DNA from 3 places in the Paenibacillus sp. FSL W8-0186 genome. Region 3 is predicted to be linked to each of the others. Evidence: a T-box and tRNA genes for the amino acid it is inferred to sense, from the RefSeq annotation. Region 3 holds a T-box; the other regions hold tRNA genes.

Region 1 (10,117 bases), 440 kb from region 3:
CCGCACCCGCTTGAGGAGCCGGTTGGCAATCCGCGGCGTTCCCCGTGAGCGAAGCGCGATCTCGTCGGCTGCGTCCCCGATAATATCGATGCCAAAAATATCTGCGCCGCGGCTTACGATATAGCTGAGCTCCTCCACCGTATAGAACTCCAGACGGTTCACCACGCCAAAACGGTCGCGCAGCGGCGCTGACAGCAGTCCCGCTCTCGTGGTAGCGCCGATCAGCGTAAACGGCGGCAAATCGAGCCTTACGGACCTTGCACTCGGCCCCTTGCCGATCATAATATCCAGGGCGAAATCCTCCATCGCCGGATACAGCACCTCTTCCACCGTCCGATGCAGCCGATGGATTTCATCGATGAAGAGAACGTCCCCTTCCTGCAAGTTCGTCAGCAGAGCGGCCAAATCCCCTGGCCGCTCGATCGCCGGACCTGATGTCGTCCGCAGGTTGACGCCAAGCTCATTGGCGATAATATTGGCCAGCGTCGTCTTTCCAAGGCCTGGCGGTCCGTACAACAGGACGTGATCCAGTGCTTCGTTGCGCATTTTTGCGGCTTCGATATATATTTTCAAGTTGTCCTTGATTTGGCTCTGTCCGATATATTCCGCTAAATAACGGGGACGAAGACTAAGCTCCACGGCCTGCTCTTCCATCATCAAATTCGCGGATATAATCCGGTCTTCCATCGCTAACCTGCTCCTTCCCCTCTAGCCCAAGATCAGCCTGCATACAGCAGCTTGAGCGCTTTTTTCATCACCGAATCCACCTCTTCGGCAGGCTTGATCGAATCCTTTAGCTGGTGCCATACACGATCAAGCTCGGCGTCTGTATAACCAAGCGCCTTTAGTCCTTCCCTGGCCTCCGGCCAGCCTGGGTTCAGCCCATCCAGACCGTCCAGATCCGCCGGCGCCTCGTCGAACAGCGAAGGCCCGCCCAGGCCGTCCAGCTTGTCCTTCAGATCGAGGATCATCCGCTGCGCCGTCTTCTTCCCGATTCCCGGCAGCTTGGTCAGAAACGTAATGTTCTCCTGCTGGATGGCAGCTACGACATGCTCCGGCTGTCCCCCGCTTAAAATGCCGAGCGCCACCCGCGGCCCGATCCCGGATACTTCGATCAGCTTGCGGAACAGCCTCTGCTCCTCCCGCGTCGGAAAGCCGTATAGCAGGATAGCATCCTCCCGTACGTGATGATGGGTGTACACCGTCGTCTGCTCGTTTTTGGCAGCAAACACATAGGGGTTCGGGCAATAAATTCGGTACCCAATTCCCTGAACGTCCAACACGACATAGTCGTTTTCCAAATGAGCCACCTGGCCCCTAACAAAATCAATCATGTCCTCAATACCTCGTTCAATTTCGAATTTAATGTATAAGAATGGGCATGACAAATCGCTACGGCCAGCGCATCCGCCACATCATCCGGCTTCGGGATCGCCTGCAGCTTCAGGAACATTTTTGTCATTTCCTGCACCTGCCTCTTCTCCGCTTTGCCGTATCCTACCATCGCTTGTTTGATCTGCATTGGCGTATACTCCGAAATCGGCAAATTGCGCTGTGCCGCAGCCAATACGAGTACGCCTCGCGCCTGGCTGACTGACATGGCAGTAGTCACGTTCCGGTTGAAGAACAGCTTCTCCAGCGCTACGGCGTCAGGTTGGTATTTGTCGATAAGCTGAACCATGGCTTCATAGACATGAAGCAGCCTTTCTTCCTCTGGCGTATGCGCCTCTGTCTGAATGCAGCCGTATTGTACGGGAACGCATTTGCTGCCTTGTTTATCAATAAAGCCGAAACCGACGATGGCGATGCCCGGGTCAATCCCTAATATTCGCAACCTCTATCTCTCCCCATGTTTGTTTACAGCTCCATATTCCTGAAGGAGCTCCCTTGCGGAAGCGAAGCCTATGTCCAGATAACCGAACATATGTATTCACTTATTATAGCAAAAGAATGAGGACTGTTGAGGAAAATCTTTGTAGAACTTTGTCAGCGGCAACAAAAAAGAGACGTTTAGACAACGCCTCTTGGCATGATAGTATATACGCTTTATTCATCCTTTTGTTGCATGACCTTCCTGGCCGGCATGGCTGCAAATTCGCTGAATGTTGACAGTACGCTGTTGTACTCGTCCAAATCCTGTATGCGGATGCCCTGATGCAGGTGCAGCAGTACGTCAGGTGGCAGAGAGCTTTCCATCGTCTCTACGTCTAATTGGAAAAAGGTTTTAAGCACCTTCTCTTTATCCGGAGGTCCCTCGAACAGACTGAGATTCCCCTGCTGGTCGATCCCGAAGTATCCGTTGCTTCTGCACATCTCCGACAGCTCATTGATCTGCTGCTCAAACCAGACGTCTCCTTGGGCATCCAGGCTTCCCTGCCAGCCTGGATTAGCGCGATATATTTCAATGACTTCATCGGGACTTAAGGTTCCCAGGACGGAACTCTCTTCTCCGCATGCATATATTTTGTTTAAATGAACGGTTCGCCGCTGCCTGCTTCGGCTCAATTGTTCGATCCAGGCTGGTTCCAAATCAGTCTCCTTGCCTGCGCCTATAGCCGCTTCCCTGATGATTCCCAGCGTTTCCAGAGCAATCGGCTCTTTGGCCATCAATTGCTCCATTTGATTGGACAACATTAGTCCGAGCCAAGTCATCATGGTGACCAGCCCGCAGCCGCCAATCGTCCAAATAGCGCGTCTCCATCTTCTCCACCGGCGCCTCAGCTGCTTTTTGATACGGAAGATATTCACTGGTATCCCCTTCTATCGGTCGATATTTACTGTTATTGTGACCGGACGGGGATTGAAATATACAGAACATAAAGAAGCAGCCACTCTAAAGAATGGCTGCTTCTTTGTCATATCGGGACGACACGATTCGAACATGCGACCCCCTGGTCCCAAACCAGGTGCTCTACCAAGCTGAGCTACGTCCCGATGTCAAGCAATTCATAAATGATTTCTTGTGGTGATTCCTTTTTGGGTCACTTCTAAGATAATATCACTTGGAACCAAATATGTCAACACTTTATTTTTCAACCATCAATCAAAGTCAAGGAAGATGCTGCTTCATGCAGACGGCCTCCTTGGATTTTTTATGTTTACACCTATACGGCTTCAGTATGTAAAGTTAGTCGGATTAAAGGCTAAAACGGCAAAGCGAAAACTGTTCATGATTTGCAAATGAAGGTAATGCCATGATAGCATGTCAATCAATGGATTGTTTCAAATATCCAGAAGGCTTCATTTAGGTCAATCCATAATTTCAAGTAGGAACACTGGAGGTGCATAAATGCTAATAGTAAACCGAGATGACGAGCGTCCTATCTGGCAGCAACTTCTGGACCAAGCAATCCACAATATTACAACCGGAAAATGGCCGCCTGGCGAATTGCTGCTGCCATCCCGCGAGCTCGCTCTATTGATCGGCGTATCCCGTTCAACTATACAGATTGTTTACGAGGAGTTATACAGCCGCGGATATACCGTAACCTCTCGTCGCGGCGGAACAAGAGTTAGCGAATGGACATATGCTACTCAACCTTCAGAGGAAACTGCGGCTCAAGGACCAATCCAACCCGAATTGCCTTTATTAAATGCTGCAATCGGCCATTTACACAGTTGGTTCGGAGACAGGGACGAGCGAAAAGTAGAAATAGACTTCACACCCCATGAGCCTTATTTAGACGAACATTTTCAAAAGAATTGGAGGCAATCATTTTTGCAGGCCTCGTCAGAAGCAGATTTAGACCATTGGTCTTACGGCGATGCCTATGGATTCCGGCCGCTAAGAGAACAGATTCAACGTCATTTATCGCTTGAACGGGGGATCCATGTAGATATCGATCAAATCATATTAACCTCAGGCGCACAACACAGCATCGATTTGATCGCCCAGGCTCTTTTACATGAAGGAGAAACGGTTTCGGTTGAAGACCCCGGCTTCCCTGCTGCCTGGATGGCGATGAAGTATCGGCGTATGCAAGTTGTCCCCGTTCCGGTCGACGAATACGGACTATGCGTAGACCGCATTCACCCCGGATCCAAACTTGTGTTTGTTACGCCATCGCACCAGTGCGCAGTTGGGGTTATTATGTCGGAACCCCGCAGGCAACAATTGTTGCATATGGCTGCTGAGCAGCGGTTCTGGATTGTCGAGGATGATTATGACAGCGAATTTCGATATCGCGGTGATCCGCTTCCAACCTTGTTCAGTCAACAACCTCAGAATACATTATATATGATGAGTTTTTCCAAAATGATTGCTCCCGGGATTCGGATATCAGCAATCATCGGCCCCAGAGAGGCCATCCGTCAGCTTGCCCAGATCCATGAATTAACCTATCGTCATCTTCCGATTATGGAGCAATTAACGCTTGCTCATTTTATTAAACATGGCCATTTCATGCGCCATATGAGACGTGTTCGAAATGTATACCGGCGCAGACACGCAGCCATGACAAAGGCCATCAATGCTTCAGGTCTCAGTGAATATTTCACTCTTAGCGGCGTAGAAACGGGGCTGCATATGCTTCTTGAAGCTCATAAATCGTTTGACGAGGAAAAAGTGACGAGCCTGGTGTTAGAAAAGGGAATCCGTGTTTATCCGCTTAGCAGGTATTGTTTGGAAAGCGGTCGAAAAGGATGGGTATTGGGTTTTGCTAAAGTAGATGAAGCAGCCATTGAAGAAGGCATTTATCGGTTGGCGGGGATGCTTATATAATACAGCAATCCCGCCATTCCCACTGTATACGCTTTAAGAAATCACGTTCTTGAGATTCTCTTCAATTAGATGACTGATATCTTCTCCCCCGCTTCTTTGAGTAGAAATTTTCATAGCTCCTTGTCCCCCCCTATCTCTGCACATTGTTAAATTAGACAAAGGAAACTTCCCGTACCCGTTTGATTTCCGGTATCGCAAATAAGGATTCCATCACATTCTTGGAAGCTTTTTTGTCGTTTTTTAATATCATGACCGCTGAACCGCCAACTTCGTTGCGCCCGACTTGCATCGTGGCAATATTTATACCGCTTTCTCCAAGCAATGTTCCAACACGCCCAATGAGGCCTGGCTTATCCATCTGTGAAATGAGCAAAACATATCCTTCAGGTGATATATCAACCGGGTATGGCCCGATCCGGACAAGACGCTCCCCAACGCCGGGCACAGCAGAGCCTGTCACCCATCTCTCCTCGATTGTCGTCTTTAGTCGAATCGTAATCTCGCTGGACAAGCTTCGGGTTGACAGGGATTTTCGGACCTCAAAGTGAATGTCGCGGTTCTTCGCCAAGTGAATGGCATTGACAATATTAACTTGTTCTGCACCAAGATGGTGAGATAGTACGCCCTTTAGCACATAAGGGATCAATGATGACGTATCCAGATCGGCAAGTTCCCCTGCACACTCCACCGTGACTTCACGCACGGAACCATCGGTCATCTGGGCAAGCGCTTTTCCCAGTTGCTCGCACAATGTTAAGTAAGGTTGTAATTTGTTCAGCAGATCGGTTGATACGGCCGGTATATTGACAGCATTTTTAAATGGTTCATGTCGCAGCACATGAATAACTTGTTCGGAAACACCGAGGGCAACATTCTCTTGTGCTTCCAAAGTAGATGCACCCAAGTGCGGGGTAACAATCATTTTAGGATGCCTTAGAAATGGGTGATCCGGTGCTGGAGGCTCATGCTCGAACACATCAAAAGCGGCGCCTGCCACAATACCTTCGTCGAGTGCTTCAACAAGAGCCGCTTCGTCAATAATTCCCCCGCGGGCACAGTTGATCATTCGCATTCCCCGTTTCATGACGTCGAATTGCGGTTTGGCAATCATATGGCGCGTATTATTCGTTAGCGGCGTATGAACCGTCATAAAATCAGCAGTTCGCAGGATTTCATCTAAGGTTGCCAGCTTAATACCCAGTTTATTAGCCCTTTCTTCCGATAGAAAGGGATCGTGACCGATAACGGTCATCCCAAACGCCGCTGCGCGTTTGGCCACTTCGATCCCGATCCGGCCGAGCCCGAGTACACCGAGTATCTTGTTTTGCAATTCAACGCCAACGAATGTTTTACGATCCCACAGCCCGGCAATCGTCTTGGCATAGGCTTGCGGTATATGCCGGGCCAACGCCATCATCATCGCAAAGGTATGTTCGCACGTCGTAACCGTATTGCCGTCGGGTGCATTGATCACGATAATCCCTCGGCTCGTTGCGGCATCCAAATCAATGTTGTCCACACCGACTCCAGCCCGGCCAATGACTTTCAAATGAACCCCGGCCTCTATAACACGACGAGTGACTTTCGTTTGAGAACGAACGAGCAGCGCATCATAGGGACGAATGATAGAGATAAGTTCCTCCTCACTCAATCCTGTTATTTGGGTGACCTTCACATCTTCAGCACGCATCAGTTGCTGCAATCCAAAATGACTTATCGGGTCTGATACCAATACATTAAACATCGACCTTCCTCCTTCTCTATGTGAAGACTCTACGGCAGTTAAATTGTCGGCTTGATCAGTGATTGATTCAGCCTGTCTAACATTGCATGGATGAAGAGCACTATGCTAGTATAGCAATTGTTGGACTGGTTAAATACATCCAAAATCGATATGTTTAAGCAATCCAATAGTGAGCTATCGCTCAGCAGTTAGGGGTACCCATTTTCACTGTGCACCGACTTTGGGCGGATGAATCGTTTGACGAGGAAACGAGGGCCCTATGGGCACCCTGTAGGCGGAATTCGCGTGCATCAACTCCATTTCTATTGTTAGAGAATAAACCAAAGGGTGGGTATAGGGTTTTGCTAAGGAGAAGAGGGACTAATTGAGAAAGGGATGTACCGACTTGCTGAAACAATCTTATAGAATTTATGGGGAAAATATAATAGAGCCCCCGTCTTTGTAATCAAGACCCGTGGCTCTGTTGAAATGTTTATTGATTTATCCTCTACACAGTTTTTCCAGGTTCAAACATTTTTTCTTCATCCATCGGATTTTCTTTCGCGGTGATATGATGGGGATCAATTCGGTACACTTGAACCGGACCACCGAATACGGCTGATCGGTATTTATCTACATGCTGCTGGGGTAACGGCCGATTATAGTAACCAGGCACATATTTATAAATCATTTCTTGCAGCATATGTGTAGCTTCATTCAGATCGACGATCGGCTGTGCCTTGCCAAAAATCATTACACTCATATACGCTGTGTCCGTCTTGGCTGGCACCGGATCAGTAATCGTTCCATATTCTTCACAAACCGTAAAGCAGACCTCCGGATTCACACTCATAACCTGATTCCGTCTCCCACCGGTGGCCCCATGGAAATAAAGCTTTCCATCTAACCAAACAAAATTGAGCGGAACAACATACGGCAGATGGCCATCAACCATTCCAAGATGTCCAATTCGAGCTTGCTGCAGAAATGTCTCAATCTTGCTCTTGTCCAACACTTCCCTTGCCTTGTAACGTACTCCATCCATTGGTTTCACTCCTACTGTACTGATGTATTATTATGTAAGTCTATCAGCCATTGGAGTGAATATAAACGTCCATAATTACAGAGATACAGCAATCCATATTTAATAGTAAACAATAAAAAAAGCTCATTAGAGAATATCTCCAATGAACTCTTTTAGCTAATACCGGTGAGAGGACTCGAACCTCCACGGGTCTCCCCATTCGATTTTGAGTCGAACGCGTCTGCCATTCCGCCACACCGGCATATCATATGCAAATAAAAAATGGCACGCCCTGAGAGATTCGAACTCCCGACCTTTTGATTCGTAGTCAAACGCTCTATCCAGCTGAGCTAAGGGCGCAAAATATATATGGAGCGGACGACGGGAATCGAACCCGCGACCCTCGCCTTGGCAAGGCGATGCTCTACCGCTGAGCCACGTCCGCATTTCATGGTGCGCGTGGAGGGACTTGAACCCCCACATCCGAAGACGCTAGATCCTAAGTCTAGTGCGTCTGCCAATTCCGCCACACGCGCAACCTTTAAAAGTGAGCCATGAAGGACTCGAACCTTCGACACCCTGATTAAAAGTCAGGTGCTCTACCAACTGAGCTAATGGCTCAAAATAATACTGAAACTTCAACAAATCCTTAATGGATTATCATCCCTTGTTCAGAGATGTAATGGCGGAGCCGACGGGATTCGAACCCGCGGTCTCCTGCGTGACAGGCAGGCATGTTAGGCCTCTACACCACGGCTCCACACTAGGTAATGCAATTGCGGGGACAGGATTTGAACCTGCGACCTTCGGGTTATGAGCCCGACGAGCTACCGAGCTGCTCCACCCCGCGTCAGTAATAAATTTTATATGGTGGAGGCTAACGGGATCGAACCGCTGACCCTCTGCTTGTAAGGCAGATGCTCTCCCAGCTGAGCTAAGCCTCCATAATACTTTTGATGAAAGTGGTGACCCGTAGGGGATACTCTCATTTCGTTCGAGACTGCGATGTTATTGCTAACGACGCTTAATCTCCGACGAACCCCCAAGGGATTCTCATCCCTAATGATGCTTGTAATGAAAGTGGTGACCCGTAGGGGATTCGAACCCCTGTTACCTCCGTGAAAGGGAGGTGTCTTAACCCCTTGACCAACGGGCCATATGGCTCCCCGAACAGGACTCGAACCTGTGACAACTCGATTAACAGTCGAGTGCTCTACCGACTGAGCTATCAGGGAACATCCGCTTGGCGACGTCCTACTCTCCCAGGACCCTGCGGTCCAAGTACCATCGGCGCTGGAGGGCTTAACGGTCGTGTTCGAGATGGGTACGTGTGGAACCCCTCCGCCATTGCCACCAAACGTGCTCAGATGAATTGATCACCTGAAAACTGGATACGAAACTTCATTTGCGTGTTAGCCCCAATGTTGGGGTATTTTGGATAAGCCCTCGACCGATTAGTACCTGTCAGCTCCATACATTGCTGCACTTCCACCTCAGGCCTATCAACCTCGTCGTCTTCAAGGGGTCTTACTAATTGGGAAATCTCATCTTGAGGAGGGCTTCACGCTTAGATGCTTTCAGCGTTTATCCCATCCGCACGTAGCTACCCAGCTATGCTCCTGGCGGAACAACTGGTGCACCAGCGGTGCGTCCATCCCGGTCCTCTCGTACTAAGGACAGCTCCTCTCAAATTTCCTACGCCCACGACAGATAGGGACCGAACTGTCTCACGACGTTCTGAACCCAGCTCGCGTACCGCTTTAATGGGCGAACAGCCCAACCCTTGGGACCTACTTCAGCCCCAGGATGCGATGAGCCGACATCGAGGTGCCAAACCTCCCCGTCGATGTGGACTCTTGGGGGAGATAAGCCTGTTATCCCCAGGGTAGCTTTTATCCGTTGAGCGATGGCCCTTCCATGCGGTACCACCGGATCACTAAGCCCGACTTTCGTCCCTGCTCGACTTGTCAGTCTCGCAGTCAAGCTCCCTTTTGCCTTTGCACTCTGCGAATGATTTCCAACCATTCTGAGGGAACCTTGGGGCGCCTCCGTTACTCTTTAGGAGGCGACCGCCCCAGTCAAACTACCCACCTGACACTGTCCCCGAACCGGATCACGGTCCTAGGTTAGAACTTCGATACGATCAGGGTGGTATCCCAACGATGCCTCCACCGAAGCTGGCGCTCCGGATTCTTAGGCTCCCACCTATCCTGTACAAATCGCATCAAAGTTCAATATCAAGCTGTAGTAAAGCTCCATGGGGTCTTTCCGTCTTGTCGCGGGTAACCTGCATCTTCACAGGTATTAAAATTTCACCGGATCTCTCGTTGAGACAGCGCCCAAGTCGTTACGCCATTCGTGCGGGTCAGAATTTACCTGACAAGGAATTTCGCTACCTTAGGACCGTTATAGTTACGGCCGCCGTTTACTGGGGCTTCGGTTCACAGCTTCGGGATTGCTCCCTAACCGCTCCCCTTAACCTTCCAGCACCGGGCAGGCGTCAGCCCGTATACTTCGCCTTACGGCTTCGCACAGACCTGTGTTTTTGCTAAACAGTCGCTTGGGCCTTTTCACTGCGGCCCCCTCGTGCTATTCACACTACCGGGGCACCCCTTCTCCCAAAGTTACGGGGTCATTTTGCCGAGTTCCT
Region 2 (10,117 bases), 890 kb from region 3:
CAGAGCCCTATTTATGGGTGATGGCGTGCCTTTTGTAGAATGAACCGGCGAGTTACGTTCCCGTGCAAGGTTAAGGTGAAGAGCCGAAGCCGCAGCGAAAGCGAGTCTGAATAGGGCGACTTAGTACGTGGACGTAGACCCGAAACCGGGTGATCTACCCCTGTCCAGGGTGAAGGTGCGGTAACACGCACTGGAGGCCCGAACCCACGTATGTTGAAAAATGCGGGGATGAGGTGGGGGTAGCGGAGAAATTCCAATCGAACTCGGAGATAGCTGGTTCTCCCCGAAATAGCTTTAGGGCTAGCCTCGGTAGGACAGTCGTGGAGGTAGAGCACTGATTGGGTGCGGGGCCCGCCAAGGGTTACCAAGCTCAGTCAAACTCCGAATGCCATAGACTGATTAACCGGGAGTCAGACAGTGAGTGCTAAGATCCATTGTCAAGAGGGAAACAGCCCAGACCATCAGCTAAGGTCCCCAAGTGTGTGTTAAGTGGGAAAGGATGTGGAGTTGCACAGACAACCAGGATGTTGGCTTAGAAGCAGCCACCATTTAAAGAGTGCGTAATAGCTCACTGGTCGAGTGACTCTGCGCCGAAAATGTAACGGGGCTAAACACACCACCGAAGCTATGGCTTGATGCATTGCATCAGGGGTAGGGGAGCGTTGTATGCGGATTGAAGTTGGACCGGAAGGACTGGTGGACTGCATACAAGTGAGAATGCCGGTATGAGTAACGAAAAGATCAGTGAGAATCTGATCCGCCGAAAGCCCAAGGTTTCCTGAGGAAGGTTCGTCCGCTCAGGGTAAGTCGGGACCTAAGGCGAGGCCGAAAGGCGTAGTCGAAGGACAACAGGTTGAAATTCCTGTACCACCGTAATCCGTTATGAGCGATGGGGTGACGCAGTAGGGTAGTGACGCGAGCTGATGGATGCTCGTCCAAGCAGTGAGGCTGATGTGTAGGCAAATCCGCACATCGTAAGGCTGGGCTGTGATGGGGAGGGAAAATTTACAGTACCGAAGGTCATGATCTCACACTGCCAAGAAAAGCCTCTAGCCAGGAGAAGGTGCCCGTACCGCAAACCGACACAGGTAGGCGAGAAGAGAATTCTAAGGCGCGCGGAAGAACTCTCGTTAAGGAACTCGGCAAAATGACCCCGTAACTTTGGGAGAAGGGGTGCCCCGGTAGTGTGAATAGCACGAGGGGGCCGCAGTGAAAAGGCCCAAGCGACTGTTTAGCAAAAACACAGGTCTGTGCGAAGCCGTAAGGCGAAGTATACGGGCTGACGCCTGCCCGGTGCTGGAAGGTTAAGGGGAGCGGTTAGGGAGCAATCCCGAAGCTGTGAACCGAAGCCCCAGTAAACGGCGGCCGTAACTATAACGGTCCTAAGGTAGCGAAATTCCTTGTCAGGTAAATTCTGACCCGCACGAATGGCGTAACGACTTGGGCGCTGTCTCAACGAGAGATCCGGTGAAATTTTAATACCTGTGAAGATGCAGGTTACCCGCGACAAGACGGAAAGACCCCATGGAGCTTTACTACAGCTTGATATTGAACTTTGATGCGATTTGTACAGGATAGGTGGGAGCCTAAGAATCCGGAGCGCCAGCTTCGGTGGAGGCATCGTTGGGATACCACCCTGATCGTATCGAAGTTCTAACCTAGGACCGTGATCCGGTTCGGGGACAGTGTCAGGTGGGTAGTTTGACTGGGGCGGTCGCCTCCTAAAGAGTAACGGAGGCGCCCCAAGGTTCCCTCAGAATGGTTGGAAATCATTCGCAGAGTGCAAAGGCAAAAGGGAGCTTGACTGCGAGACTGACAAGTCGAGCAGGGACGAAAGTCGGGCTTAGTGATCCGGTGGTACCGCATGGAAGGGCCATCGCTCAACGGATAAAAGCTACCCTGGGGATAACAGGCTTATCTCCCCCAAGAGTCCACATCGACGGGGAGGTTTGGCACCTCGATGTCGGCTCATCGCATCCTGGGGCTGAAGTAGGTCCCAAGGGTTGGGCTGTTCGCCCATTAAAGCGGTACGCGAGCTGGGTTCAGAACGTCGTGAGACAGTTCGGTCCCTATCTGTCGTGGGCGTAGGAAATTTGAGAGGAGCTGTCCTTAGTACGAGAGGACCGGGATGGACGCACCGCTGGTGCACCAGTTGTTCCGCCAGGAGCATAGCTGGGTAGCTACGTGCGGATGGGATAAACGCTGAAAGCATCTAAGCGTGAAGCCCTCCTCAAGATGAGATTTCCCAATTAGTAAGACCCCTTGAAGACGACGAGGTTGATAGGCCTGAGGTGGAAGTGCAGCAATGTATGGAGCTGACAGGTACTAATCGGTCGAGGGCTTATCCAAGATACCCCACAAAGTGAAGCGGAGGCTTCGAAGAGTATACCGAATACTTTTCGGGGGCCCCGGTGAACCAAGTAAGGGCTAACACGCAAATGAAGTTTCGTATCCAGTTTTCAGGTGATCAATTCATCTGAATATGATAATGTTCCCTGATAGCTCAGTCGGTAGAGCACTCGACTGTTAATCGAGTTGTCACAGGTTCGAGTCCTGTTCGGGGAGCCATATGGAGAGGTGTCCGAGTTGGCCGAAGGAGCACGATTGGAAATCGTGTAGGCGTCACAAGCGTCTCGAGGGTTCGAATCCCTCTCTCTCCGCCATCATTATTTTTTTAGTATCATAGCAGTGTGTGATACATATGTGGCCCGTTGGTCAAGGGGTTAAGACACCTCCCTTTCACGGAGGTAACAGGGGTTCGAATCCCCTACGGGTCACCATTATTTAACTGCTTCAATTGGGGATGAGAATTCCTATAAGTTTTTAAGAAAAAGCTTGATTTCTAACCGGGTAATATGATACAATAGAAATTGTCTTTCCTCGGAGGCTTAGCTCAGCTGGGAGAGCATCTGCCTTACAAGCAGAGGGTCAGCGGTTCGATCCCGTTAGCCTCCACCATATATAATTTATTACTGACGCGGGGTGGAGCAGCTCGGTAGCTCGTCGGGCTCATAACCCGAAGGTCGCAGGTTCAAATCCTGTCCCCGCAATTGCAATATCTAGTGTGGAGCCGTGGTGTAGAGGCCTAACATGCCTGCCTGTCACGCAGGAGATCGCGGGTTCGAATCCCGTCGGCTCCGCCATTATAACCTCAATCTAAGAGGTGAGAATCCGCAAGGATTCACAGCTTGCTCTGGAAACCGTCACTTTAATGAGCTGGTCGCAGCGGAATAGGTGAAGAGGATCCAACGAACTATTCCTATAAGGCTCGGTAGCTCAGTCGGTAGAGCAGAGGACTGAAAATCCTCGTGTCGGCGGTTCGATTCCGTCCCGAGCCACCATGATTTATCTGATAATTGAAAACGCCGGTGTAGCTCAATTGGTAGAGCAACTGACTTGTAATCAGTAGGTTGGGGGTTCAAGTCCTCTCGCCGGCACCACATGGAGGCTTAGCGAAGTGGCCAAACGCAGCAGACTGTAAATCTGTTCTCGTACGAGTTCGGTGGTTCGAATCCATCAGCCTCCACCAGTTTTACCACATAGGGGCATAGTTTAAAGGTAGAACAGCGGTCTCCAAAACCGTTAGTGTGGGTTCAATTCCTGCTGCCCCTGCCAGTAAAACAATAGAATATTTATATTATGGCGGTCGTGGCGAAGGGGTTAACGCACCGGATTGTGGCTCCGGCATTCGTGGGTTCAAGTCCCATCGATCGCCCCATTTTTATCTTAAAAATCACATATTGGGGATTAGCCAAGCGGTAAGGCAACGGACTTTGACTCCGTCATTCCATAGGTTCGAATCCTATATCCCCAGCCATATGTTGCGGACGTGGCTCAGCGGTAGAGCATCGCCTTGCCAAGGCGAGGGTCGCGGGTTCGATTCCCGTCGTCCGCTCCATTTTTATATACGGCGCCATAGCCAAGTGGTAAGGCACAGCTCTGCAAAAGCTTTATCCCCAGTTCGAGTCTGGGTGGCGCCTCCATTTAATTCCCTGCGGGAGTGGCGGAATCGGCAGACGCACAGGACTTAAAATCCTGCGGTAGGTGACTATCGTACCAGTTCAAGTCTGGTCTTCCGCACTTGTGAAGTGATGGATTTATAGTGTGCCGATGTGGTGGAATTGGCAGACACGCCGCACTCAAAATGCGGTGCCGAGAGGCTTGCCGGTTCGAGTCCGGCCATCGGTATTATCGATAAGAAGGTATATGAAATTGTTTCTAGGAGCAATTTCATATACCTTCTTTTTTGTGACTAATATTCAGAGGAACGAAATTTGACATTAAGGATCGTAAGGTTTATTTTGGTTAGGGAGACGATGGGCAAACGATTCAAATTAGAGGAGGCGTCATACGAGATGAATCACATTCAATCTATGGTTACCTTGTCCAATGGAAGACAAATGCCGTGGCTGGGCCTCGGTGTCTATAAGATGAGTGAAGGCCAGGAGGTCACCGCTTCTATAGAAGCTGCCATCCGCAACGGTTATAGAAGCATTGACACTGCTGCTTTGTACCAGAATGAAGAAGGGGTAGGCCAAGCGATTAAAGCATCCGGCATATCCCGCGAAGAACTGTTTATTACTACGAAGGTCTGGAACTCCGATCAAGGCTACGATAGTACGCTGAAGGCTTTTGACGCGAGCATGAGCAAGCTTGGCCTCGATTATTTAGATCTCTATTTGATTCATTGGCCAGTTAAGGGCAAATATAAAGAAACGTGGAAAGCGCTTGAGCAGTTACATAAGGACGGACGTGTTCGCTCTATTGGCGTATCGAACTTCCAGATTCATCATTTGGAAGACCTGCTGGCAAACGCAGAGGTAAGACCGGTAGTCAATCAGGTGGAGCTGCATCCGCTGCTCAGCCAAGTGGAATTGAGGGAATACTGCAAGTCGCAAGGAATCCAAATCGAAGCCTGGTCCCCTCTTGCCCAAGGCAAGCTGCTGGACAACGAAGTACTGAAGGCTATCGGGGCAAAATACGGCAAATCCACGGCTCAGGTTATTATCCGCTGGGATCTGCAGCATGGCATTGTAACCATTCCAAAATCATCTAATCCAAAACGGATTGTTGAAAATGCTAATGTATTTGATTTCGAATTGACTGCAGAGGAAATGAAGCAAATTGATGGTCTGAATCAAGATCAGCGCGTTGGTCCTGATCCGGACAATTTCGATTTCTAATATTCCGTTAGCATAATTTATAGTGCTAGAGAAAGTAAGAAGCGCCCTAAGTTCAATTGAAACTTAGGGCGCTTCTTCATGCCGTCAGAGAGGCAAGGTGCTTCTTATTGTAAACTTCGAATGATACTGTTACAGAAAAAACTAAGCACTTCCGTTCAGAAGAATCTGACGGATCTGCTGCTGGTGCAGACGTTCGCCGATTACGACAACCAATGCGCCGGCAGTAAGGAGCAAATCCGGTCCAGGATTGATATGTTTGGAATGATTGCTCTCAACGACAGCAATGATCGTGGCGCTGGAACGTTGACGAACGCGCAACTCGCCGATCGTCTTGCCGATCGCTTTGTAGTGAGGTTCAAGTTTATACCATTCAATAATGAGATCGCCTAACGCGACTTCGATATTCTCCAATGGTGTAGGCTTGTAAGTAACTCCGCCAATAATGGCAGAAACATACCGGGCTTCCTCGTCGGTTAAAGATATTTTAGAGATGCTGTCGTCCGGGTTATCCGCTCCATAGTGATAAACTTCACGACGACCATCATCATGGATAGTAATAGTTAATTTCTCACCACTGCGTGTTTCGATTTCGAATTTTTTGCCGATGCCTGGCAATTCGGTTTCTTTAAGATTCATTAGCTTCCGACCTCCAATATTAAGAAGTGTTATTTGTATAAGGTGTGTTTAATACAACCGCCGATCTTCCTTCACGAGCATGGGCGATAATTCTAGTTACTTATCATTTACATGTAAATCAAGCAGCATAAATGCTAGTAAATTTGATGGGTAACAGAAGGATTCGCTTCATGAATTGATAGAAAAATGGACGGAAATAGATCCCTGCCAAAGCAATTATACTACTGGCTGCGGCGGGGATGACTAACAGGTAAAACGGGGATAGATCGTTGCCAAGCTTGACATGTGCAGGCGTCAGAAGGGCTGCCTTGTTCTCCGATTTGCGGAGGGGCTGCTCAGCTTCAACGGCCGTATGTTCGAAACTTGCGACATGTCCTGGATTTAGAGCTGGATGAGGAATAAAGAAAATCATGATTAGCGCAAAGACAGAGGCAAAAAACCATACCATCGTTTGCCGAATATGTATCATGATGCTTATCCCCTCTCTAAAATAGCTGCTAACCTTAAGGATAGCACACAATCCTTAGTATCTCAAAAGAATGATGATAAATTATTCGCCCAATTTCAAGGAAATCCTTCCGGATGAGAGGACGGTACGATCCGGATGTATTCCCGGGGCTGAAACGCAGCTGGGTTTCTTAATCCAATATTTAATTGCTTGAAGTATAAGCGCGATTGTTCTAGGGACATGAGTGGCGACAGCTGGCGGGCAAGAAACGCGGCACTGCAAATAATCACGAGAAATATGGATGAGCAGACGAGGATTTGGCGGATCGGCATGGAAATCACTCTCCTTTACTATAGAAAGTGATTTCCTTAATGAGCTATATATATACAGTTAGATTCGTGTTTACAACCGCTCAAAAAAAGGATATACTTTTGGATGTGCTTCAATTGCACGACAGCCTTAACCACATATTGATTTATCGGAGGAGCCTGCCAAACGCGGGCTCTTTTTGTGTTTTTTCAGGGATACCGTATTTATGTTCTGATTTAAATATGGCTAAGCTGATGAGACACAGGTTATATAGCACGAGTAAGGAGGAAGCATGTTGTCTATTTTGCACGCAGCAATCATTTTACCATTTATTCTGGCTGCAGGAATGCCTCTGCTGAAGAGACTGCCGGGAAAACCGCACCCGGGATGGGCCGTTATGTTAGCGCCAGCCGTACTCTTTGTTTACTTCCTGAGGCAGATCCCCATTGTTCAATCGGGTCATGATATCGTAGCCGCAGTCCCCTGGATCACCTCGCTTGGCATCGAGTTCAGCGTTCAGTTGGACGGGTTGTCATTGCTGTTCACTTTGCTAATTTCGGGGATCGGTACACTGGTCGTTTTCTATTCCATTTTTTATATGGATAAGGAAAAAGAGGCCGTTCATCGCTTCTACGTGTATTTGCTTCTATTTATGGGGGCTATGCTGGGAGTTGTCCTATCTGATAATCTGATCGTGCTTTACGGCTTCTGGGAATTGACGAGCATCTCTTCCTTTCTGTTGATCGCTTTCTGGCATCACCGGGAGCGTTCCAGATATGGGGCGTTCAAATCCATGCTCATTACCGTGTTTGGCGGTCTAGCGATGTTGGCTGGCTTCGTATTGATTTATATTATGACCGGCACGTTCTCGGTGAGAGAAATCATTCAGAGCTCCGATATGATCATCGGCCATTCCCTGATGCTGCCTGCACTGCTGCTGGTGCTGCTCGGAGCCTTCACGAAATCTGCCCAGTTCCCGTTCCATATTTGGCTGCCGGATGCGATGGAGGCGCCGACGCCGGTGAGTGCCTATTTGCACTCGGCAACGATGGTCAAAGCCGGGTTATATCTGGTAGCGAGATTTACGCCGGTGTTCTCTGGACAAGCGTCCTGGTTCTGGCTCGTGTCGGGCGTAGGGCTTATTACGCTGATCTTTGGTTCGTTCAAGGCGATCAAGCAAACCGATCTGAAGGCGATGCTGGCCTTCTCCACGATTAGCCAGCTGGGATTGATCATGGCTTTGCTGGGGCTCGGTTCGGCCTCGGGGTATTACACGGACGTCCAGCAGTCTTTGTTCTATTCCAAGGCAACGATGGCCGCCATATTCCATTTGATGAATCATGCGGTATTTAAGGGAGCGTTATTCATGGTTGTCGGGATCGTAGATCATGAGACGGGAACGCGAGATATCCGCAAGTTGGGCGGATTAATGTCTATCATGCCCGTAACGTTCACGGTCGCTGTCATAGGAGCGTTATCGATGGCGGGCATACCGCCGTTCGGGGGCTTTCTTAGTAAGGAAATGTTCTTTACGGCAGTTCTGAATGCCCGGGAAATGGGCATATGGAGCATGGATACCTGGAGCAGCCTGTTTCCTGTGATCGCTTGGGCTGCCAGCGTCTTTACCTTTGCTTACAGCATGGTACTGCTGGTCAGAACATTTACCGGCAAATTCAAGCCGGAGCAGCTGAAGCTGCAGCCGCACGAGGCTCCGGTCGGTATGCTTATACCGCCAGTGATCATGGCCGCGCTTGCGCTCGTGTTCGGCCTGTTCCCCGGATTGTTGTCGTACTCGCTCATCGAGCCTGCGATGGCAGCAGTTATGCCGGGCCTGCTCGGGCCGGGAGAGAAATTCCTCGTATCCATAGAATTCTGGCATGGCTGGACGCCGGAGGTATTCATGACACTCGGCGTTATCGGCGCAGGCATTCTGGTCTTTGTTCTGCAGCCTAAGGTCAAGGTATTGAATAGCCCTGGATCACCCCGCTTCTCCTTGAACGGCGTGTATGATTCGGGCCTGGGGATGCTGGAGCGGTCGTCAAAGTGGTTAACGGATAAATATATGACCGGTTCTGTACGGCATTACTTGATTTATATTTTCACGTTTCTCGTAGTTGTACTTGGAGCCATTATGCTTGCGTTTGACGGCTTCAACCTGGATAGCAGCAGCTACGCTCCAGTCACGGTATACGAGGCAGCTATTTTGCTTGCCCTCATTATAGCCGCGATCGCGGTGCCCTTTGCCAATTCGCGTCTGCTGGCGATTATTTTGACGGGGGCCGTCGGTTACATGGTGTCCTTGTTCTTCGTCATATTCCGGGCGCCGGATCTGGCGCTTACCCAGCTCATCGTGGAGACGGTATCGGTCACGCTATTCCTTCTGTGCTTCTATCATTTGCCGAAGCTAAAGAAAGAGCTGTCCGTCCTTAAATTCAAGCTTACGAATTTCCTGATTGCGCTGGGAGTAGGGCTTATGGTCACCCTGATTGCACTCAGTGCTTTAAGCGCCGGGAACAGCCACCCCTTCGAGTCAATATCGAAGTTCTTTCTAGAGGCAAGTTACACACTGGCTGGCGGGAAAAATGTCGTCAATGTCATCCTCGTAGACTTCCGCGGCTTCGATACGATGCTGGAAATTGTAGTGCTCGGCATTGCGTCGCTTGGCATCTATTCCATGATTCGCCTAAGTTTGGACGAGAAGCAGGAGCAGCTCCCTCCCCGCTTAGGCTCTAACAAGCAATTGAGAGGCGGGCTTATACCGGTAAGAAGCAACGATGTCATTCTGCGGATGACCTCAAGGGTTGCCATGTTTATTATCCTTACGTTCTCCTGGTATCTGTTCTTTGCCGGCCACAATAATCCGGGAGGCGGATTCATCGGCGGACTGATGACTTCGGCCGCGCTCGTGCTGCTTGCAATCGCCTATGGACAAGAGGTTATGCGCAGCATCGTTCCGCTTAATTTCCAGAAGGTCATGGCCACGGGCCTGCTTATCGCTTTTCTAACAGGGCTAGGCTCGCTGTGGTTCGGCGTGCCGTTTCTGAGCCATGCGTTCGGACATGAGTATTTGCCGATTCTCGGGGAGGTCGAGCTGGCTACGGCGGTCATTTTCGACCTGGGCGTGTATTTAACCGTCGTGGGGGTCACGATGACGATTATTCTTGAGATCGGGAGGGATCGGTAATCATGGAATTAATGATGTCAATAGCCGTCGGCATCCTGTTCATGGTCGGAGTGTATCTGATCCTTACCAGGAGCTTGCTGCGCATCATACTCGGGACCTCTCTGCTGACGCATGCGGTGCATTTGCTGTTGTTAACAATGGCCCGTTTGAAGAAAGGGGCGCCTCCGCTGCTTGGAGAGCATGCCTCCGCCTATACGGATCCGGTTCCGGCGGCTCTTATATTAACATCTATAGTAATTAGCTTCGGAGTCACATCTTTCTTCTTTGTACTCGCCTATAAGGCGTACCAAAAACTGAAGACAGATGATATGGAGCAGCTAAGGGGGGACGAAGGTGAATAATTTACTCGTATTTCCG
Region 3 (10,117 bases):
ACATGGCCGTTCAAATAGTCGGATGCGGAGGAGGCGAGGAATACCGCCGAGCCTTTAAGGTCTTCCGGCGTTCCCCAGCGTCCGGCAGGAATCCGGTCCGTAATTGAAGCGTAGCGGTTCTCATCCGCGCGAATTTGCGCGGTATTATCCGTAACCATATAACCCGGAGCGATGCCATTAACCTGTACGCCGCCGCTAGCCCATTCGTTGGCAAAGGCTTTGGTCAGGCCGGCAACGGCATGCTTGCTGGCCGTATACCCTGGAACGTTGATGCCGCCTTGATAGGAGAGCATCGAGCAGATGTTGATGATTTTGCCGCTGCCTCTCTCCAGCATATGGCGCCCTGCAAGCTGCGACAACAGAAATACCGTATTGAGGTTCAGGTCAAGCACATCGGACCAATCCTTCGCGCTATGGTCTTTAGCCGGTGTGCGGCGTATAATACCGGCGTTGTTTACCAGGATATCAATCTGGCCTGTCAGCTTAAGCGCCTCGTTAAAGGTTGCCTCTAATTTGCTGTGATCGCTTAAATCGACTTGAACGACGGTCGCTTTTCTTCCAAGGCCTTTAATTTGATTCACGGTCTCTTCGCTGCGGCCAAGGGATACACAGACGACATCCGCTCCAGCTTCGGCAAGCCCGATGGCGATACCCTGTCCCAATCCGCCGGTAGTACCTGTTACCAGAGCGGTTTTGCCTGTTAAATCGAACAATTTCATGGGTTGGACTCTCCTTCATAAATGGTTAGAAGTTCTTATTGTTTCCGCACTCGATCGATACTCCCGCGCTGCTGTACTGGCGGGCAACCTCGGCCGGCAGTCCGCTGTCGGTAATGATGCAGGTCAGCTCATTGATGGAGGCGAACGTCCGCAGCGCGGTTTGCCCGAATTTATGATGGTTAATGACGGCGATGACTTCGCGGGCGGTTTCGATTAAAGCCCGTTTGAAGCCGATCAGGTCTCCGGTATAAATCGATAACCCATGTTCCGGGTGAATGCCTGTCGCCGAAATAAAAGCTTTTTGAATGTTCAACTGCTGAATATACGAAGTCGCTTCCGGCCCGGCCAGCATGTTGCGAACCCGGTAGCCGCCGGGGACGACGAGACGTATATTGTCCTTCGCGGCCAGTTCGCTGATGATATAGACATCATTCGTAATGACGGTTAACGGCTCATTGCTAAGACGGCGGGCAATCTCCAATGTCGTGCTCCCCCCGTCCAGCGCAATGATGTCGTTAGGTTCGATGTGCTGCAACGCTCTAAGGGCAATATCGGCTTTCTCATCCGCATGCTTCGCGAGCGGTTCCTTGGAAGGGAGGATGCCGAATTGATCGCTTTGCGCCAGAATGGCGCCGCCATGAACGCGAACAATCAAACCCTGCTCCTCGAGCCGGGTCAAATCCTCGCGAATCGTCTTGCCGGTTACCCCCAGCTTGTCGCTTAACTCCGCAACCGTCACCTCTTTATTCGTCAGCAGAACTTCCATGATTCTCTCATGCCGTCTAATCGGACTCATACCATCTCAACTCTTCCGTAAATATTTATCTCTCTATCTTAAATCCTTCATGGCTACGGCGTCCATATCGCTGTAGATTTTGTTGTCGCCAGCCATGCCCCAGATGAACGTATAATTGCTCGTTCCCACACCGCTATGAATGGACCAGCTAGGAGAGATGACTGCCTCTTCGTTTCTCATTACGATATGGCGGGTTTCTGTCGGTTCGCCCATCAGATGGATGACGACCGCATCTTCGGGAAGGTCGAAGTACATATAAGCTTCCATCCGGCGCGGGTGAACGTGCGCTGGCATTGTATTCCACATATTGCCTGTTTTAAGCTGTGTCATACCCATAACCAGCTGGGAGCTCTGAATACCGTCCGCATGGATAAAACGATGGATCGTCCGGTCGTTGGAGTTCTGAATTGAGCCAAGAGCGCTGGAGTCGGCTTCGCCGAGCGTCGTCTTCGCGGTTGGGAACTCTTTGTGCGCAGGCGCTGAATTCAGATAGAATTTGGCCGGTTTGCTGGCATCTTTACTGCGGAAAATAACTTCTTTCGAGCCCATTCCAACAAATAAGCAGTCTTTTGTATTGAGGTCATACTCTGTGCCGTCGACGATAATCGTCCCAGGGCCGCCTACGTTGATGGCGCCAAGCTCGCGGCGTTCCAGGAAGAAGGACACGCCCAGCTCCTTCAGGTCGGTCTCCAGCTTCACATCTTGCTTCACAGGATAAGCGCCGCCGATAATCAGGCGATCCTCATGAGTCAGGACAAGCTCCAGCTTGTCGGCCGTAAATAGGGTCGGGATGTGGAATTCCTTCCGAAGCCGGTCTGTGTCGAACTGCTTTACTTCATTGGGATGAGATGCATAACGTCTTTCCATTTTAAAAAAGCCTCCTCTTTTCGTTCACTTTGGTTTAAAATGTTCATATAGGTTCATATTAATCCGTTTGCGTTTATTTTGCAAGCGGTTTGGATCATTTGCCTCAAGAGAAGAAACGAAGTAATCCAGATAAACTAGGGACCAGGAGGAAGTCAACTTATGAGTCAGTATCAGCAAAGAATGAACGAAATTGTACGGAAGGTGGCGGCCAAAGCGCGGCACCAGCCGCTGTTAACTAGCGGTCTGTGGTTCCATGGCGATATTCGCGATAACTATTACTACGCATCTTATCTATTCGCGGCTGCCGTTAGCCCGGAGGAGGAGCCGGGGTTCGATCGTTCGGAGGGCAAGCAGTTGGCTGAAAAGGTACTCCAGCGGGTGCTCGAGCTGCAGCAGAATGATCCGGACAGCCCGATGTACGGGCATTGGCCGCTTAATCTGCATCCGGTTCCCGAGCAAGCCGGGCCTCACGAGCTGCCCGTTGAATTGATGGGAAGCCTGATGGTTTATTTCTATCATAACTACGCCCGGCATATGAGCAGCAAGCTGGCGGAGAGCTTTGAAGCAGCATTAAGAAATGTATATGAGAGCAATTTCTATCGCAGGCCGCTTGAACATTACGGTCATCATGAAGCGAAATTCACCGCGGCCAAGCTGATTTTTGGCCAAAGGTACAGTGATCAGGCTTTAGTTGAAGACGGGAGAAACTGTCTGCAGCGCACTTTTGAGCTTATACAGCGGGAGGGGATGGCGGAATACGGCTCGCTGCCGTGGTTTTGGCACTGGATACAGGCGTTCACCTGCGCTTTCGAGCTGGCGGAGCATGAGGAAATTAAGGCGGAGCTGGCCGAAATGCTGGATCATCTGTGGACATTAAGAGCGAGCCTGTATTTAAAAGGCGCCTGGGTCGGCGCACATTCCCGCGGCTGGCCTCATGACGCGCCAAGGGATGCGAACGTTCTGCATGATTATGTGCAGTTCGGCAACTTTACGCTCCCGGAAGAGATGCCGCGAACGGAATATGCCGGTCTTCTGTTCCGTGCTGCTCCGGAGAGCGCGCTGCGTATTGCGTTAGATCGAAAGCAGCCTTCCGAGGTGTGCCGTTCGCTCCTAAAAACGGTCGAGGGTCAGAGGCGAGTGCTGCACTCTTATGCATATATTACTGAACAATTTGCGGCAGGCGGGTTATGGGAGAGGGTCAAGGAATTCGACAACGAGCAGCTGCGCTGGCTGTTCAGTTTGCCGGTGCGCCTCGGCGGGTTAGGCAATCAGCTGTACTTTTTCCATCCTGGGGAAGGATATGATGAGTCCGGCCGCGATCCCCGCCATCAAAGCGAATGGACGGAGGTGCTCTATCATCAAAATGTGGTTATGGCGCTATATCCGCTGCCGGAATCGGTTCGCGGCGAAGTGATCGGCGTTATTCCCGAAGGGGAGTGGCTGCAGGAGCCAGATGCATTGTATGGTCAAGTGGAAGACACTTATTTCGCCGTATACTTGAGCGGGCCATATGAAATACGCCGGCAGGACGGTTATCAGCTTGTCGTGTGCCGCGGACGCAGGAGCGGAGTCGTGGTTGAAGCGGTGGGCGCTGCGGCGGCAAATGAACGCGGAATCTTTGATCTGGGAAAATTCGCCAGCGTGATGTCTCAAATTCAACCCCGATTTAAGATGGATAGAGAATTTCAGGTCGAATATACGGGAATGATCTGCGGCAAAGGGCTGAGTTTATATATAAAGGAAGAAGCCGGATCGGAAGCGTTGATTGACGGTCAGCCTGTTTGTTACGATCATTATCAATACAGGGCGCTGTAAACAGGAGGTCGCGCCTCAATTATCATTGACGAGGCTGTTTCATTTTTATATAATGATTGGTAATCAAAATGGATATTCAAGAACTTTGAAGAGGAATAATAGTTTGAATTCTGCCACCCAGAGAGCCGGTGCATGGTGCAAGCCGGTTGGAGAATGCAAATGAACTCGCCTCGGAGTTATGATGCAATGGGATTCTGCGCCTCGATTGGCAGGTGCTTGCCTTCCCGGAAACATCATCGTCTTGCCCGCGTTAAGGGTGCAAAGGGAGCGGATGGCAAAGCATGCCGGAAGCTAACTAGGGTGGTACCACGGGAATACTCCTCTCGTCCCTAGCGATGATACGCTATGGGTCGGGAGGTTTTTCTTTTGATGGCCTGTCTGCAATTAGAAAATACGTCAATCGGCGTTTTTATTCACTGAAGGGAGTTTAAGATCATGAGCAATAACAATCAATCTCACGATGTATACCGTGCCCAGGCGATTGAGCCGAAATGGCAGGCATACTGGGATGAGCATCAAACATTCAAAACTACGGAGGAGCCGGGCAAACCGAAATTTTATGCGCTGGATATGTTCCCCTATCCATCGGGGGCAGGCCTTCACGTAGGCCATCCGGAGGGATATACGGCGACGGATATCGTCTCGCGGTACAAGCGGATGCGCGGCTATAACGTGCTTCACCCGATGGGCTGGGACGCATTCGGCCTGCCTGCGGAGCAGCATGCCCTTGATACTGGCGAGCATCCGCGCGACATTACGGTCAAGAACATCAACAACTTCCGGCGCCAGATTAAGTCGCTTGGCTTCTCCTACGACTGGGATCGGGAGATCAGCACGACGGATCCGGAATATTATAAATGGACGCAATGGATCTTTATCCAGCTCTACAAGAAAGGTCTCGCTTACGTGGCTGAGGTGCCTGTCAACTGGTGCCCGGCGCTCGGAACCGTCCTGGCTAATGAAGAGGTTATCGACGGCAAGAGTGAACGCGGGGGCCACCCTGTTATCCGCAAGCCGATGCGGCAATGGGTACTGAAGATTACCGAATACGCCGAGCGACTGCTGGAGGATCTGGAGGAGCTCGACTGGTCGGAGAGCATCAAGGATATGCAGCGCAACTGGATCGGCAAGTCCGAAGGGGCTGAGGTCGTATTCCAGATCGAGGGAAGCGATGAGACATTGACGGTATTCACGACACGTCCAGACACTTTGTTTGGAGCGAGCTATGCCGTGCTTGCGCCAGAGCATGAGCTGGTGGAGATAATTACGACAGAAGCCCAGCGTGCCGCAGTGTCAGACTACCGGGAGCAGGCTGCCCGCAAGAGCGATCTGGAGCGTACGGATCTGGCGAAAGAAAAAACCGGTGTCTTTACCGGAGCCTATGCGATCAATCCGGTGAGCGGCGAGAAACTGCCGGTATGGATTGCGGATTATGTGCTGGCTGGTTATGGAACAGGCGCGATTATGGCTGTTCCTGGACACGACGAGCGCGACTATGAATTCGCAAAGCAGTTCGATCTGCCGATTATCGAGGTTGTCGAGGGCGGAAATATTGCGGAAGGAGCTTATTCAGGGGATGGCGCGCACGTCAATTCCGATTTCCTGAACGGTCTGCGCAACGAAGAAGCGATTAAGAAGATGATCGCTTGGCTGGAGGAGAACGGCAAAGGCCGCGGGAAAGTAAGCTACCGCCTGCGCGATTGGCTGTTCAGCCGCCAGCGCTATTGGGGGGAGCCGATTCCGATCCTGCATCTCGAGGACGGCACGATGAAGCCGGTGCCGGAAGATCAACTGCCGGTGCTTCTGCCGGAGGTTGATCATATCGAGCCTTCCGGTACGGGGGAGTCGCCGCTCGCTAACGTCACGGAGTGGGTAAATACAACAGATCCAGAGACGGGCCTTCCGGCGCGCCGCGAGACAAATACGATGCCGCAATGGGCAGGAAGCTGCTGGTATTATTTGCGGTACATTGATCCGCACAATGATAAGGAGCTGTGCTCCAAGGAGAAGCAGGAAGAGTGGCTGCCGGTTGACCTGTACATCGGCGGAGCCGAGCACGCGGTGCTACATTTGCTCTACGCCCGTTTTTGGCACAAGGTTCTATATGATCTGGGCGTTGTGTCTACGAAGGAGCCGTTCCACAAGCTGGTCAACCAAGGAATGATCCTCGGTACGAACAACGAGAAGATGAGTAAGTCCCGCGGCAACGTCATCAACCCGGACGTGATCGTGAACGAATACGGTGCTGATACGCTGCGCGTCTATGAGATGTTCATGGGTCCGCTGGAGGCGACCAAGCCATGGAATACAAGCGGAGTAGAAGGAACGCATCGGTTCCTGTCCCGGATCTGGCGCCTGTTCGTCGCCGAGGATGGCAGCCTGAACGCAAAAATCAACGATAGCGAAGGCGCGGATGATTTCAAACGCACTTGGCATAAAACGATCAAGAAAGTGACTGAAGATTTCGAGGCACTGCGCTTCAATACGGCGATCAGCCAGCTGATGATCTTCGTAAATGAGGCCTATAAAACCGACGTTATTCCGAAAGCCGCTGCGGCGAATTTCGTGCAAATGCTGTCCCCGCTGGCTCCGCATTTGGCGGAAGAGCTGTGGGAGCGCCTTGGCCATAACGAGAGCGTCACTTATGAGCCATGGCCGGTATATGACGAGGCTTGGACAGTCGATTCCGAGGTGGAAATCGTCGTGCAGGTGAACGGCAAAATCGTGGACCGCACCAAAGTAGCCAAGGATCTTGATCAGGCAGCGATGCAGGAACACAGTATGGCTTTGCCGAATGTGAAACAGGCTATTGAAGGAAAGGCTGTTCGCAAAGTTATCGCGGTTCCGGGCAAGCTCGTCAATATCGTGGTCGGCTAGAGCATTTCAGGTCTGTCTGACTCTAAATCACCATGGTCAGGGCTGACAGAGCTGTTTGCGGCAGGTTTGACGGCGTCGAAAAGAGCGGCCAGCTTGGCCAGATCAGCCTCGTGCTTCCGCTGCGTCGCCTCAATCAGACTTAGGAATACGCCCTCAAGGCGCTCCTCCAATATAGCGAGTCCTTCGGCAGTGACGCCGCCGGGAACGGCAACGCGGCGCTGCAGTTGCTCTGGCGTCAGGCCGCCTTCCGTTAAGAGCCGGCCTGTACCGAGCAGCATTTCCGCGCTGAGGCTTAGCGCTTCCGGCATGCTGATACCGGTCATTTGTGCTGCCGCTTTGGCCCATTGCTGTACAATGAAGCTCACGAAGGCAGGGCCGCAGCTTGATATGTCGGAGGCGATTCTCGTCTCCGACTCTTTGATTGGGGTCGGCCTGCTAATCGAGGACATGAGCTGCTCCAGCAGCAGCCGGTCCTCCGGCTGAACCCGCTCCCCATAAATGCAGAGCGAGGCGCCGCTATGTACGGAATGAGTTATGCTGGGGATGATTTTGGCGATTTTGGCAGGGACCTGCTCTTCCAGCACGGAGATCAGCACAGGGCTTGTAATGGAGATGAGCAGTTGCGTCTCGAGGAGTACACTGCGAATTTCCGCGATAACCTCTGGGAAGTGATGGGGCTTTACGCAAATAAATACGATATCGCTTCCTAGGGCAGCCTCGGCATTGCTGGCCGCGACGTGAAGGCCGGGATGCCGCAAAGCCAGCATTTCCGCTTTGGATTTGCTTCGGTTGCTGACATGCAGGTTATGCGGGTACAGTGCACCGGAACGCAGGAAAGCCTCAATGAGCAGGCTTCCCATCGATCCCGTTCCGATGAAAGCGACTTTCATCCTGTTTCCCCCTTTCGTGCTTAAGCACAAAAATATTCGTCGTTTATATATGTATGCATCTTGATGGGATCTTCATGACATTTTGGACAGATTCTTTTGAGATAGGAGCGATGAAATTGAAACGGGAGTACGTAATGACAGCGGTCGTATCAGCTGTGCTCGGGGCTGGTCTGATGCTGTTTGCCGTTGGCGGGAGCCGTCCTGCCGGCATTGAAGGCTGGGCACCGGTAAACCGCGAGGTTGCTGCCGCGATGGCCGGCGATAGCGGGCAGGGGGGAGCTTCGGCGGCTGCGGCACAAGCAGAGGCAGCCCCGGCTCAGGCCGCGGCAGGCCAGGGCAACCTGGCTGCGGGCAGCAGTGCTGCCGTGCCGGATTCGGCGGATAGCCTGAATCCTGGCCCGGATGGAGCCGGGCAGGCGGGCTTGCTTGAGCAAAGCGCCGCCCCTGCTGTGCCGCTGGCATCTGACAGCAGCGCAGCCGCGGTACCGCTGCAGCCGTCTGCCGAGCCCTCGCCGCAGGACGGGCTGGTGAGCATAAACACAGCGAACAGTTCGCAGCTTCAAACCATTCCGGGCATTGGCGAGAAGAAGGCGCAGGCGATCATAGACTACCGGAATCAACACGGCTCTTTTAATTCCTTGAGTGATTTGAAGAAGGTGAAGGGCATCGGGGAGAAAGTGTTCCAGAAATTAAAGCCTTATATCAAACTGTAAGAGGAGAATTAAAGCATGAGTCCAGATACACGCAAAGATTGGGATACGTATTTTATGGATATCGCATACATGGTATCCACGAGATCGCGCTGCAACCGGCGGCATGTGGGCGCCGTGCTTGTCCAGGGGAAGAAGCTGCTCGGAACGGCCTATAACGGCGCCCCGTCGGGAGTGCCTGACTGCTCGGAAGCGGGCTGCATGATCGCCGAGGAATACGAAATGGTGACGGTGGACGGTCAGGAACAGATGGTCAAGAAGCAGCGCTGCGTCCGCACGATCCATGCGGAGCAGAACCTGCTGCTGTTCACGGACCGGATCGACCGGGAGGGCTCCAGCGTCTATGTGACCGACGAGCCGTGCTGGACGTGCGCCAATATGCTGGCGAACAGCGGGATCACGGAAATTATTTATCACCGTCCTTATCCGAAGGACACGGGCAAGGTTTCGGCGATGATGGCCCAGAAGGGGATTACCTTCCGGCGCCTGGAATCATATCAGCCTCCGAAGGAAACGGATGGACGGGTTGAGGATTAGAGCATAAGAGCATAAGAGCATAAGAGCATAAGAGATGAAGGAAGAACCTCGTCTGCTGCGGCAGATGGGGTTCTTTTTTTGTGATGAGGAAGCTGGCAAGGCTTGGAACAAGTCTTTTTTAGAGAGGAGCTCGATGATGCGCCACAGGCCTTTAGTAATGGCAGTATGCAGTTGGATTGCCGGCAGCGCTCTGGCTTATTTGCACGAAGGTTCGGCCTTTTGGCTGTTTTGGGCGGGGACATGGCTTGTCCTGCCCTTGCTGGGCTTGATTTCCCGCTGCCCGTGGAAAAAGCTGCTTATATACGTACTGATGTTCTCGCTTGGGGCTGCTTATTGGTCGTACCATGATGGGAGAAATGTGAGCAGGCTGTCCGAGTGGTTGGCCGCAAGCGACTTGGGTACAGCTGCTGTCTCCGAATCAGGACAGACACAGGTGCAAGTTCGGGGAATGCTGCTGTCTCCAGTGGAAGTGGACGGCGACCGCGCGGATTTTACGCTTCGGATTGAATCGGTATCCTTTACGGGTCTGCAATCAGCTGTGAGATCTGAGGACGCGGGCGGTGAGAAGCTGAACGTGCAGCTGCGGCTGGCATCTATAGAGGAAGCTGCGGCCGCAAGTGGGTGGCGAAGAGGCCAGCGGCTTGAGCTGGAAGGCACATTGGAGAGGCCGAACGAGGCCCGTAATTTTGGCGGCTTCGACTATCGCAAGTATTTGCGGACGCAAAGGGTCCATTGGCTTCTCAAAGCGGCAGGCATTTCCTCCGTGAAGGTAGAGGCGGACGCCAAGATCAGCCCGTCTATGCTGCTCGGGAAGGTTGACGCTGCCCGAGGGGGGCTTGGCGAACGCATCGAGCGGCTGTTCCCGGACTGGCAGGCGGGTTATATGAAAGGACTATTGATCGGCCT

The links. A T-box is a leader RNA that pairs with one kind of tRNA and senses whether it is charged. The one in region 3 lies ahead of leuS (leucine--tRNA ligase), so its partner is inferred to be a tRNA-Leu.
Region 1: it encodes a tRNA-Leu, which carries the amino acid that the T-box ahead of leuS (leucine--tRNA ligase) is inferred to sense. The anticodon was not compared.
Region 2: it encodes a tRNA-Leu, which carries the amino acid that the T-box ahead of leuS (leucine--tRNA ligase) is inferred to sense. The anticodon was not compared.

The regions. Positions count from the first base shown of each region.
Region 1 covers NZ_CP150207.1:4,231,559-4,241,675, forward strand. The annotation lists gene ruvB (Holliday junction branch migration DNA helicase RuvB) at 1-687, opposite strand, end outside; gene ruvA (Holliday junction branch migration protein RuvA) at 720-1,334, opposite strand; gene ruvC (crossover junction endodeoxyribonuclease RuvC) at 1,331-1,834, opposite strand; gene MKX50_RS18870 (BofC C-terminal domain-containing protein) at 2,047-2,748, opposite strand; tRNA gene MKX50_RS18875 (tRNA-Pro) at 2,861-2,934, opposite strand; gene MKX50_RS18880 (PLP-dependent aminotransferase family protein) at 3,290-4,720, shown strand; gene serA (phosphoglycerate dehydrogenase) at 4,872-6,464, opposite strand; gene MKX50_RS18890 (pyridoxamine 5'-phosphate oxidase family protein) at 6,952-7,488, opposite strand; tRNA gene MKX50_RS18895 (tRNA-Leu) at 7,649-7,729, opposite strand; tRNA gene MKX50_RS18900 (tRNA-Arg) at 7,751-7,827, opposite strand; tRNA gene MKX50_RS18905 (tRNA-Gly) at 7,838-7,912, opposite strand; tRNA gene MKX50_RS18910 (tRNA-Leu) at 7,919-8,003, opposite strand; tRNA gene MKX50_RS18915 (tRNA-Lys) at 8,016-8,088, opposite strand; tRNA gene MKX50_RS18920 (tRNA-Asp) at 8,151-8,227, opposite strand; tRNA gene MKX50_RS18925 (tRNA-Met) at 8,244-8,317, opposite strand; tRNA gene MKX50_RS18930 (tRNA-Val) at 8,336-8,411, opposite strand; tRNA gene MKX50_RS18935 (tRNA-Glu) at 8,549-8,623, opposite strand; tRNA gene MKX50_RS18940 (tRNA-Asn) at 8,627-8,702, opposite strand; rRNA gene rrf (5S ribosomal RNA) at 8,709-8,825, opposite strand; rRNA gene MKX50_RS18950 (23S ribosomal RNA) at 8,902-10,117, opposite strand, start outside.
Region 2 covers NZ_CP150207.1:4,674,055-4,684,171, reverse strand. The annotation lists rRNA gene MKX50_RS20995 (23S ribosomal RNA) at 1-2,349, shown strand, start outside; tRNA gene MKX50_RS20990 (tRNA-Asn) at 2,493-2,568, shown strand; tRNA gene MKX50_RS20985 (tRNA-Ser) at 2,572-2,663, shown strand; tRNA gene MKX50_RS20980 (tRNA-Glu) at 2,706-2,780, shown strand; tRNA gene MKX50_RS20975 (tRNA-Val) at 2,883-2,958, shown strand; tRNA gene MKX50_RS20970 (tRNA-Met) at 2,977-3,050, shown strand; tRNA gene MKX50_RS20965 (tRNA-Asp) at 3,067-3,143, shown strand; tRNA gene MKX50_RS20960 (tRNA-Phe) at 3,266-3,341, shown strand; tRNA gene MKX50_RS20955 (tRNA-Thr) at 3,365-3,440, shown strand; tRNA gene MKX50_RS20950 (tRNA-Tyr) at 3,444-3,529, shown strand; tRNA gene MKX50_RS20945 (tRNA-Trp) at 3,542-3,615, shown strand; tRNA gene MKX50_RS20940 (tRNA-His) at 3,643-3,718, shown strand; tRNA gene MKX50_RS20935 (tRNA-Gln) at 3,742-3,817, shown strand; tRNA gene MKX50_RS20930 (tRNA-Gly) at 3,824-3,898, shown strand; tRNA gene MKX50_RS20925 (tRNA-Cys) at 3,910-3,983, shown strand; tRNA gene MKX50_RS20920 (tRNA-Leu) at 3,995-4,080, shown strand; tRNA gene MKX50_RS20915 (tRNA-Leu) at 4,107-4,188, shown strand; gene MKX50_RS20910 (aldo/keto reductase) at 4,356-5,183, shown strand; gene MKX50_RS20905 (cation:proton antiporter regulatory subunit) at 5,325-5,819, opposite strand; gene MKX50_RS20900 (hypothetical protein) at 5,938-6,267, opposite strand; gene MKX50_RS20895 (Na+/H+ antiporter subunit A) at 6,872-9,760, shown strand; gene MKX50_RS20890 (Na(+)/H(+) antiporter subunit C) at 9,763-10,101, shown strand; gene MKX50_RS20885 (Na+/H+ antiporter subunit D) at 10,094-10,117, shown strand, end outside.
Region 3 covers NZ_CP150207.1:3,786,626-3,796,742, reverse strand. The annotation lists gene kduD (2-dehydro-3-deoxy-D-gluconate 5-dehydrogenase KduD) at 1-719, opposite strand, end outside; gene MKX50_RS17180 (DeoR/GlpR family DNA-binding transcription regulator) at 745-1,515, opposite strand; gene kduI (5-dehydro-4-deoxy-D-glucuronate isomerase) at 1,549-2,382, opposite strand; gene MKX50_RS17170 (hypothetical protein) at 2,542-4,197, shown strand; T-box leader at 4,274-4,531, shown strand; gene leuS (leucine--tRNA ligase) at 4,633-7,074, shown strand; gene comER (late competence protein ComER) at 7,071-7,964, opposite strand; gene MKX50_RS17155 (ComEA family DNA-binding protein) at 8,075-8,677, shown strand; gene MKX50_RS17150 (cytidine/deoxycytidylate deaminase family protein) at 8,693-9,211, shown strand; gene MKX50_RS17145 (ComEC/Rec2 family competence protein) at 9,246-10,117, shown strand, end outside.